Regions from separate parts of the Streptomyces formicae genome, predicted to be linked through region 2. Evidence: riboswitches for the same ligand, from Rfam matches in the RefSeq annotation. Region 2 holds a riboswitch; each other region holds the start of a gene.
What was found. A riboswitch is a leader RNA that binds a small molecule or an ion and turns the genes downstream of it on or off. The one in region 2 is predicted to bind cyclic di-AMP.
Positions count from the first base shown of each region.

Region 1: linked by a shared signal. The riboswitch ahead of KY5_RS01875 (C40 family peptidase) and the one ahead of KY5_RS16645 (transglycosylase family protein) in region 2 are both predicted to bind cyclic di-AMP.
Region 3: linked by a shared signal. The riboswitch ahead of KY5_RS30390 (M23 family metallopeptidase) and the one ahead of KY5_RS16645 (transglycosylase family protein) in region 2 are both predicted to bind cyclic di-AMP.

Region 1 covers NZ_CP022685.1:448,524-451,788, forward strand. The annotation lists gene KY5_RS01865 (ATP-dependent Clp protease proteolytic subunit) at 1-585, shown strand, start outside; gene KY5_RS01870 (hypothetical protein) at 593-898, shown strand; cyclic di-AMP (ydaO/yuaA leader) riboswitch at 1,308-1,486, shown strand; gene KY5_RS01875 (C40 family peptidase) at 1,490-1,963, shown strand; gene KY5_RS01880 (LysE family translocator) at 2,013-2,630, opposite strand; gene KY5_RS01885 (LysR family transcriptional regulator) at 2,785-3,265, shown strand, end outside.
Region 2 covers NZ_CP022685.1:3,881,388-3,884,652, forward strand. The annotation lists gene eno (phosphopyruvate hydratase) at 1-343, opposite strand, end outside; gene KY5_RS16645 (transglycosylase family protein) at 709-1,428, opposite strand; cyclic di-AMP (ydaO/yuaA leader) riboswitch at 1,433-1,636, opposite strand; gene KY5_RS16650 (transglycosylase family protein) at 1,831-2,886, opposite strand; gene KY5_RS16655 (cytochrome P450 family protein) at 3,034-3,265, opposite strand, start outside.
Region 3 covers NZ_CP022685.1:6,932,847-6,936,111, reverse strand. The annotation lists gene KY5_RS30395 (GntR family transcriptional regulator) at 1-252, opposite strand, end outside; gene KY5_RS30390 (M23 family metallopeptidase) at 468-1,268, opposite strand; cyclic di-AMP (ydaO/yuaA leader) riboswitch at 1,281-1,442, opposite strand; gene KY5_RS30385 (M16 family metallopeptidase) at 1,639-3,024, opposite strand; gene KY5_RS30380 (M16 family metallopeptidase) at 3,021-3,265, opposite strand, start outside.

The DNA of each region.
Region 1 (3,265 bases), 3.4 Mb from region 2:
AGTTCGGGGACGCGGACCCTCGATCCGTACTCCAAGCTCCTCGAAGAGCGGATCGTCTTCCTCGGCACTCCCATCGACGAGACGTCGGCGAACGACGTGATGGCGCAGTTCATGCACCTCGAGCACCAGGCGCCGGAGCGTGACATCTCGCTGTACATCAACTCCCCCGGCGGCTCGTTCAGCGCGATGACCGCCCTGTACGACACGATCCAGTTCGTCACCTGTGACGTGGAGACGACCTGTCTGGGGCAGGCGGCGTCATCCGCCGCCGTGCTGCTCGCCGCGGGCACGCCCGGCAAGCGCTTCGCGCTGCCCGGCGCGCGCGTGCTCATCCACCAGCCGTCCATCGGCGAGCCGGTCCGCGGGCAGGCGAGCGACCTCGCGATCCAGGCCGACGAGATCCTGCGCACCCGGCGGCTCCTGGAGGAACTGCTCGTACGGCACACCGGACAGAGCCCCGAGCGGATCAGCGCCGACATCGAGCGGGACAAGATCCTCGATGCCCCCACGGCCGTCGAGTACGGCCTGGTGGACGGCATCATCCCGAGCCGCAAGAGCACACTGTCCGCGCACGACGGGAGGTGAGCCCGACATGCTTCCCCACCTCCCGCCCCTGCCCGCGCTGACGCGCGCCGAGGCCGAGTTGGTCGACCGCTACCTCGAAGTCGTCGACCTGGTGGGCCGGATCAACCCGGCAAGGGGCGAACTCACCTACGGAGGACTGCGCGCGGCCCAGGCCCTGGTGACCAGCGCGAAGGACCTGCGGGACGCGCTGACCCTGATGCACCGGCGCGGCGAGAGCGAAGTGCACGCGCCCACGCTGGCCCGCGCGCTGCGCGTGCTCGACGGCGAGCGAAGGACCCGCCGCGTCACCGTGCCACCCCCGTCACAGAGTTGATCACGCCCCTCGGCCAGACCCCTGTGGCTATGCGCCCGTTGACCGCCACCGAAGGCCCGAAACCCGTCGCGCCGCACTCTCCGGAACGTCCGGAGCCGTGTTGAAACGGACCAGACGAGCTACCCCGAACGGCGTAGCGAAGGGTCCGCCAAGGCGTGGTCGAGAGTTGCGTCAGAGGTGTACGAGGAGTGCGGAACGGACCATTCCGGTGCTGGTCGAACCGTCGTCGGCCACCCGGACGGCTGCCCCTTTCGGGCGGTGTCCACCTGAACGGGTCAGTCGTGAGGAGCCTCACAAAACGCCGTTTCGGCTCGGTTTTTTCGCCCTTGTCGGGTCAAGATCCTCTCCGACGACAAGCCCCCGCCACAGCGGCGGGGCGGTCCGGGCGGACGCCGAGTCCTGCCGCCACCCGGATGACCGGTCGACATCGGTGCAACGGCAGGAGTGGAGGACCCAAGCACGGCGGGCCCGTCCGGAAGGTCCGGACGACGCGCCCTTGGGGTGAAGCCGCAGAGCACGACGCGGCCGGGCATCTTCGCCTGCCCGAACCCGACAGGTCATCTTTCACAGGCGGCTGACGAAGGGTTGCGCATGACTGCGCTGAATCATGTTCCGTCGCTGCTCAGCAGGACGGGGGCCGCTTCGGCCCTCACGCTCGCCGTCGTAGGCGGCACCGTGGTGGCCCCCGGGCTCACCGGGGAAGCGCAAGCGGCCACTCACGGGACGAAGGCGCTCAAGATCGCGGCTTCCAAGAAGGGCTCCCCCTACCGCTACGGCGCGGCGGGACCCAACCGGTTCGACTGCTCGGGCCTGACGCTCTACTCGTTCAAGAAGACGGGCAAGAAACTGCCGCGCACCGCCGCCGCGCAGTACAACAAGACCAAGCACATCTCCAAGTCCCAGCGGACCCGCGGCGACCTGGTGTTCTTCCACTCCGGAAGGAACGTCTACCACGTCGGGATCTACGCGGGTAACGGCCGCATCTGGCACGCGCCCAAGCGGAACACCGTGGTGCGCCTGGAGAAGATCTGGTCCAAGAGCGTCTGGTACGGCCGGGTCCGCTGACCCTCGCCGCGACCGTCCTGTCCCCCGAGCACTCCGGAGTGCTCGGGGGTCAGGCCAGAACGGGCTCCACCAGGAGCACCAGACCCAGCACGCCGAGCGCGACACCGGTGACCGCCTCGATGGCACGGGCCGTACGGGGCCTGCGCAGCCACCTGCCGAGCCGGTCGACGAGCAGGGCCACCGCCGGGAACCACAGCAGGGCGAGCGCCACCACGATGGACGCGAGCAGCAAGGTCCTGGGCATCGCGGGACTGCCCGCGGGCACGAACTGGGGCAGCACGCTCAGGAACGTGATCGACGCCTTGGGGTTGAGGGCGTTGGTCAGGAAGCCTTCCCGCAGACCACCGGCCCGCGCCGTCAGCACGTCCTGCGCCGTCTCACGCGGTCGTGCCGCCGAGCGCAGCGCGCGATGGGCGAGGTACAGCACATAGGCGGCGCCGACCAGTTGGAGCGCCCGGAAGAGCGCGGGGACCGCGGCGAGCACCGCGGCGACGCCCGCGACCGCGAGGGCCGTGTGCACCAGGAGTCCGGCCGCGACCCCGATCGCACTGGCCACGCCCGCCCGCCGGGAGGCGAGGGAGTTGCGTACGACGACGGTGAAGTCGGCACCGGGCATGGCGACCATGCCCGCGGCGAACAGGGTGAAGGCGACCAGTTGTGCGTCCATGCCGCCCAGCCTGCCGGTCCCGAGCCTTCAACGGGTATGTGGAATATCCTGACCGTGACTTAAGCAGCCGTTTAGTCTCCGGGTCTGCGGGCCGGGATCCGGGTGGCCTGCCGCCGGAGCCGTACGCGCGCCCTTCGCGCCGCAAGGAGCTGCCATGTACGACCCCACGCGGCTCGCCGCACTCGTCGCGGTCTCCGAGGCCGGTTCGATCACCCGGGCCGCCGAGCGGCTCGGCTACACCGTGCCCGCCCTCTCGCAGCAACTGGCCAAGCTGGAGCGGGAGGCAGGGACGGCGCTGCTCGTACGCCATCACCGCGGGGCGCGGCTGACCGGCGCGGGCGAACTCCTGGCGGCCAGGGCCCGCCGGGTACTCGACGAGATGGAGCGCGCCCGGCACGAACTCGCGCAGCTCGCGGGCCTGTCGGGCGGCAGGCTCCGCGTCGGCACCTTCACGACCGCGGGCATCCATCTGCTGCCGCCCGTCCTGACCGCGTTCCGCAGGGCCCACCCGGACGTGGAACTGACCGTCGCGGGGTACGAACCGCCGTTCGGTGTCGCGGCGGTGGCGGCGGGCGAGGTCGATCTGGCTCTCACCCACGCCTACGAGCCCGCCGACGCGGTGCCGCTGCCCGCCG
Region 2 (3,265 bases):
CGAGGATGGCGTTGGCGCCGAGCGAGCCCTTGTTGTCGGTGGCGTCCAGGTCGAACATGGCCTGGTCGATCAGGCGCTGCTCGGTGGCGTCGTAGCCGACGAGCTCCGGGCCGATCTGCTCGATGACGGCGAGGACGGCCTTCTCGACACCCTTGCCCTGGTAACGGTTGGGGTCACCGTCACGGAGTTCGATGGCCTCGAAGGCACCGGTGGAGGCACCGGACGGAACGGCGGCACGACCCGTGCTGCCGTCGTCGAGGCCGACCTCGACCTCGACCGTGGGGTTGCCTCGGGAGTCCAGGATTTCCCGGGCTACGACGACGTCGATGGACGGCACGAGCATCTCCTTCTGGGATATGACGCATTTACGCGGGGCCGCTTCAGCCCTGCGTCTCACGAGCCTAACGGGCTCCGGGGCTTCCACCAGCCGACCGCCCGTCCCGTGGGACGGGCGGGGGCCCAAATACCCGGGAAACGGGACGGAAGGCCGTGTTTCTACTGGCCGGTAGCTCGCTAGGGGCGAACACGGCCGGGGCCGGTCCCGGGGGTCTCGGGGGGGGCGGTCGCGGAGGCAGGATCCGGACATGGCCCCGCCCCGGTGCGTACGGGGGATACGCGCACCGGGGCGGGGAGCCCGTGGGGACGGGGGGGGTGGCCGTGCGTCCGCCGAAGCACGGCCGGGGGGCCTGTGACGGCCGGGTGGGGCCTCTACTTGAGGTGCAGCTGCTGGCCCGGGTAGATGAAGTCGGCGTCGTCGATGATGTCGCCGTTGAGCTTGTAGACCTTCTGCCAGCCGCCCTTGACCTCGTGCGACTCGGCGATCTTGGAGAGGGTGTCGCCGGACTTGACCTTGTACTCGCCGTCGCCCTTCTTGACCGTCTTGCCGGTCGGGGTCTCGACGGTCTTCTTCTTGGTCTCGGTCTGCGGCGTGGGCTGCGGCTTCGGCGCGGCCTGCGGGGCCTGCTGCTGCGGGGCGGCCTGCTGCTGCGTCTTCTGCGGCTGCGGCTTGGCCTGCTGCTGCGGGGCCTGCTGCTGCGAGCCGCCACCGTTGTACGCGGCACCGGAGAGACCGACGCCACAGCTCGGCCAGGCACCCTTGCCCTGGCCCGCGAGGACCTTCTCGGCGATCTCGATCTGCTGGGCCTTGGAGGCCTTGTCGGCGGTCGGCGCGTACTTCGTACCGCCGTACGCGGCCCAGGTGGACGGCGAGAACTGCACGCCACCCTGGTAGCCGTTGCCGGTGTTGATGGACCAGTTGCCGCCGGACTCGCACTGGGCGACGGCGTCCCACTCGGCGCCGGTGGCGGCGGAGGCCGAACCAGCGGCCATCAGCGGGGCCGCCACGGCGGCACCGGTGACACCGGCGAGCGTGACGACACGGGTGGCCTTGGACGGGCGGCGGTGCTTGCCCTTGCTGGAAAACAGCATGAGTTGATCCCCTCACCGACGCCTGCGAGGTGAGCTGTCGGGTTCGGGCCGATGTGGTTGCCCGGCCGCACTCCCTCGAGTGCGACTTAACCCCTAGCCGTTTCCCTCCGTCTCACGACCGCTCAGCCTCTCGGCTGCTCGGCCCCTCAACGGACGGGCCCGGCACTTACCTTGGGTCCCCCGCTCCTGCCTACGGCGCTCAAAGCGACGACTGTTCCCGTCCGGCCGTTGGCAGGATTCGGCGTACCGACCGGCGGGGCTCACCAGTGGCGAGCGGTGACGACCGTAGACACGCGGTCGCCGGAATTTCAAAGACGATCAGGGCTTCTGAGACCCATCTCTCACTCGCGCCAAACCGGACATACGACGCGAAGACCCCGCCCGACTCTTCGTCAACTTCCCTTACTTTTCGCCCAAATCGAGGCTCTGACCGGGGAGAATGAGGTCCGGGTCGTCGCCGACGGTCTTCTTGTTCTCGGCATAGAGCGTGGGCCAGCCACCGTCGACGCCGAGGTCGTCCGCGATCACCGAGAGGTTGTCGCCGGAGCGGACCGTGTACGTCCCCTCGGCCGTCTTCCCCGAGCGGTCGCCGCCGCGCGAGGCGTGCCGTCCGGTGCGGTCCTTGCCGTCGCCTCCGGAGGGCCGCTCGTCGGCGCTGTCGCCCCGGTGGCGGCCGGGGGCGGAGTCGTCGGAGGGGGCGGTGGAGTCCTCGGGCTCGGGCGAAGTACTGCCCTTCTCTCCGGACTTGCCGGAGTCGCCCGCGTCGCCCTTGCCGTCCGTCTCGTCCTTGTCGCTCTTGTCGCCCTTGCCCGGCTTGTCGTGATCCTTGTCTCTCGACGCGTCGGACGTGTCGGACGCGTCGGAGGGGTCGGCCGGGTCGGACGGGTCTACGGAGTCCGAGGAGTCCGAGGAGTCCCCGGAAGGCTTGTCGGAGGGCTTACCGGAAGGCTTCTCCGACGGCTTCTCCGAAGGCTTGTCGGAGGACTTCTCGCCCGTCTTGTCCTTCCCGTCGGACCCGGGGTCCGCGGAGTCGGAGGGGACGGGTGTCAACGGTGCGCCCGGGTCGACGTCGGCGGCCGCGCCGTCATCGGTGAGACCGGCGATCGGGGCACAGCTCGGCCAGGCGGCGGGCCCCTTGTCGTCGAGGACCTTCTCGGCGACGGCGATCTGCTGCGACTTGGACGCCTGGTCGGCGCTCGGCGCGTAGTCCAGACCGCCGTAGTTCTCCCACATCTCCTGGGAGAACTGGATTCCGCCGTAGTACCCGTTGCCCGGGTTGGCGCTCCACGCGCCGCCGCTCTCGCACTCGGCGAGCTTGTCCCACGTCGCGGTGTCGGCGGCGCTCGCGCTCGTCGCGCCGAGCAGCGGGATGGCGATGGCGGATCCGGTGACTCCTGCCGCGACGATGAGGGCCGGGGCTTGGCGGGGGCGTCGGTGACGACCATTGCCGGAGAGCATGCGGTTGCCTTTCACGAGACTAATGCGGCGACAGGGGCACCGGGTGCCCGAGTCGACGTGAACGTAGTCGCACTCGAACGCTTGTCACAAGTCGATGCAGCGGAGATCACGTGAAAGTCACAGTCTTGACGCCCCGTCAGCTGAGGCTCAGTCGGACACCGTTCTCTGTGCGGGTGCGAACTCCACGGGCAGCGTCCGCAGTCCCCGCATGATCAGCCCGCCACGCCACCGCAAATCGGCAGGATCCACCGCGAGTTGCAGGTCGGGAAGGCGTCGCAGGAGCGTCGCGAGGGCGGTCTGCCCCTCCAGACGGGCGAGCGGGGCGCCCAGGCAGTAGTGGATTCCGTGCCCGTATCCGAGGTGCTGGTTGTCACGCCGG
Region 3 (3,265 bases), 3.1 Mb from region 2:
GAGCAGCGCCCTGACCTCCAGGAGGTCGGCGGCCTCCCGCTCGGTGGGCTCGGCCACGCACGCGCCCGCGTGCCTGCGGGTCACCACGAAACCCTCGGCCTCCAGGGTGCGCAGCGCCTCGCGCACGGGCACGCGCGAGACTCCGTAGCGCCGTGCGAGGAGCTCCTCGGTGAGCCGGCCGCCCCGTTCGTGGACGCCGGAGACGATGTCGTCCCGGATGGCCGTGCAGACCGATTGCGCGGGAATGCGCATGACCCAACCTCCGCCTTAATCCCCGCGAAACGCGGTCGATTGACGCTCGCCCGTCGACTCTATTGCAGGGCGCCGGAATTTCCGACGGCGGACCGAAATCCATGGATACCTTTTAGCCAAGACCAAGGGCAAGGCCAAGGACAAGGGCCGGGAAACGGCGAATGCCCCGGCTCGGTGAGCCGGGGCATTCGGTGCGTCGTTCAGGGGGCGACGGGTCAGACGTTGACGCCGTGCCCGCGCAGGTACGCGATGGGGTCCATGTCCGAGCCGTAGTCGGCGCCGGTGCGGGCCTCGAAGTGGAGGTGGGGGCCACTGGAGTTGCCGGTGGAGCCCGAGAGGCCGATCTGCTGGCCCGGGGTGACCGTCTGGCCGACGGTGACGCCGAGGGACGACATGTGGCCGTACTGGGTGTACGTGCCGTCGTTCATCTTGATGACCACGTTGTTGCCGTAGGCGCCGCCCCAGCCGGCCTCGACGACGGTGCCGGAGCCCACCGCGTGGACCGAGGTGCCGGACGCGGCGTGGAAGTCGATGCCGGTGTGGCTGCCGGAGGACCACATGGCGCCGCCGGTCTGGTAGCCCGTGGAGACGTACGAGCCGGAGATCGGGGCGACGTAGGTGTTCAGGCGCTTGCGCTCGGCCTCGCGGGCGGCGCGCTCCTTGGCCTCGCGCTCCTCCTTGGCCTTGGCCTTCGCCTTGGCCTCGGCCTTGCGCTTCTCCTCGGCCGCCTTCTTCTTGGCGGCCTCTTCGGCCTGCTTCGCGGCAGCGGCGTCGGCGGCGGCCTGCTTCTGCGCGGCGGCCTGGGCGTCGACGCTCTCGGCGAGCGAGTCGCCCACGGAGATGGCCTGGGTGAGGCCGGTGTGCTCGACGGCGGCGTCTTCGGCGGCGAGCGCCGGAGCGGCCAGCCCTCCGATGACACCGGTGGTGGTGAGCGCGGCGACGCCAGCTACGTTCGCGGTGGTACGCGTGAGGCGGCTCGGGCGACGGTGCTTCCCGGTGGCACGGGTGAACGCCATGAAGCGGCTGATCCTTTCCTTCCTTCTCGCCTACCGGGTTAGCTGACGGGTTCGGAGCAGGAAGGTCTCCTACGAGTTCCTCGCCTGGCGGCAAGGTTCCCGATTCACCCCAGGGACGTGTGGGTCCCCGGCTCCCCTGGCTCGCGCCGTACGGGGACTCGGCGATGACTGTCCGGTGCCGCGGATGCGACGTACTGCGTGACGGACAGCCGGATCGAAGCTAAACGGACCGTCTTTCAATCGCCAAACAGAACTAGCTTTTTGTAGCGCACGCCACACGGCAGACAGGCAACCTCCATATGAATTCGGACATATGGGGACCCCGGCGGTCACTTCGGCCACCGGGGTCCCGATATGTCCTGACTGCCCCTCAGCTCGTGACGACGGTCACTTCGCCGATCCCGAGCGCCCTGACGGGCTCCTCGATCTCCTCCGCGTCGCCGACGAGGATCGTCACCAGGCGGTCCTCCGGGAAGGCGTTCACGACGGCCGCGGTGGCCTCCACGGTGCCGGTGGCGGCGAGCCGCCGGTACAGCTGCGCCTGGAAGTCGTCCGGCAGGTGCTGCTCGACCTGGTCGGCGAGCGTGGCCGCCACGGAGGCCGCCATCTCGTACTTGAGCGGGGCCACGCCCACCAGGTTCTGCACGGCCACGTCGCGCTCGGCGTCCGTGAGGCCCTCGGCGGCCAGCGTGCGCAGCACCTTCCAGAGGTCGTCGAGCGCCGGGCCCGTGGACGCCGTGTCGACCGAGCCGCTGATGGCGAGCATCGCCGCGCCGGAGCCGTCCGGCCCGGAGCGCAGCACCTGGCCGAACGCCCGTACGCCGTAGGTGTATCCCTTCTCCTCGCGCAGGACGCGGTCCAGGCGCGAGGTGAGGGTGCCGCCCAGGCAGTACGTACCGAGCACCTGGGCGGGCCAGACGCGGTCGTGCCGGTCGGCGCCGATGCGGCCGATCAGGAGCTGCGTCTGCACCGCGCCAGGGCGGTGCACGATCACGACGCGGCCGGTGTCGTCGGCGGTCACCGGAGGCACCGGACGCGCCTCCGCCGTGTCACCGGTCCAGGCGCCGACGGTGTCCGCGAGGACGGCGTCCAGGTCGGTGCCCGTGAGGTCGCCGACCACGACGAGGGTGGCCGTCGCGGGCCTGACGTGCTTCTCGTAGAAGGCCCGCACGGCCGCCGAGTCGATGGCCGAGACCGTCTCCTCGCTGCCCTGGCGCGGCCGCGACATGCGCGAGGTCGCGGGGAAGAGCTGCCGGGAGAGCTCCTTGGCGGCGCGGCGGGCCGGGTTGGCCGCCTCGTGCGGGATCTCGTCCAGGCGGTTGGCCACCAGGCGCTCGATCTCGCTGTCCGCGAAGGCCGGGGCGCGCAGCGCGTCGGCGACCAGGCCGAGCCCCTTCGAGAGCCGGGAGACCGGGACTTCGAGCGACACGCGTACGCCCGGGTGGTCGGCGTGCGCGTCGAGCGTCGCGCCACAGCGGTCGAGCTCGGCGGCGAACTCCTCGGCGGAGTGCTTGTCGGTGCCCTCGTTGAAGGCCCTCGCCATGATCGTGGCCACGCCGTCGAGGCCCGCGGGCTCGGCTTCGAGAGGCGCTTCGAGGTGGATCTCGACGGCGATCACCTGCTGGCCGGGGCGGTGGCAGCGCAGCACCGTGAGGCCGTTGGTGAGGGTGCCGCGCTCGGGGGCGGGGAAGGCCCAGGGAGTGGCGGTGCCCGCCTGGGGCTGCGGGTGGAACTGCATCGTCGCGGCCTCGGTCACTTCGCCGCCTCCTCGTCGTCTGCGTCGGCGTCGGCGCCGTCTTCGGGGGTCACCGGCTCGTACACGAGCACCGCGCGGTTGTCGGGGCGCAGGCGGGCCTTGGCGATCTCCTGGACCTCCTCGGCGGTCACATCGAGAACGCGCTGGACGGCGGTCAGGGCGAGCTGCGGGTCACCGAACAGGACGGCGTACCTGCACAGTTCGTCGGCGCGGCCCGCGACCGTGCCGAGGCGGTCGAGCC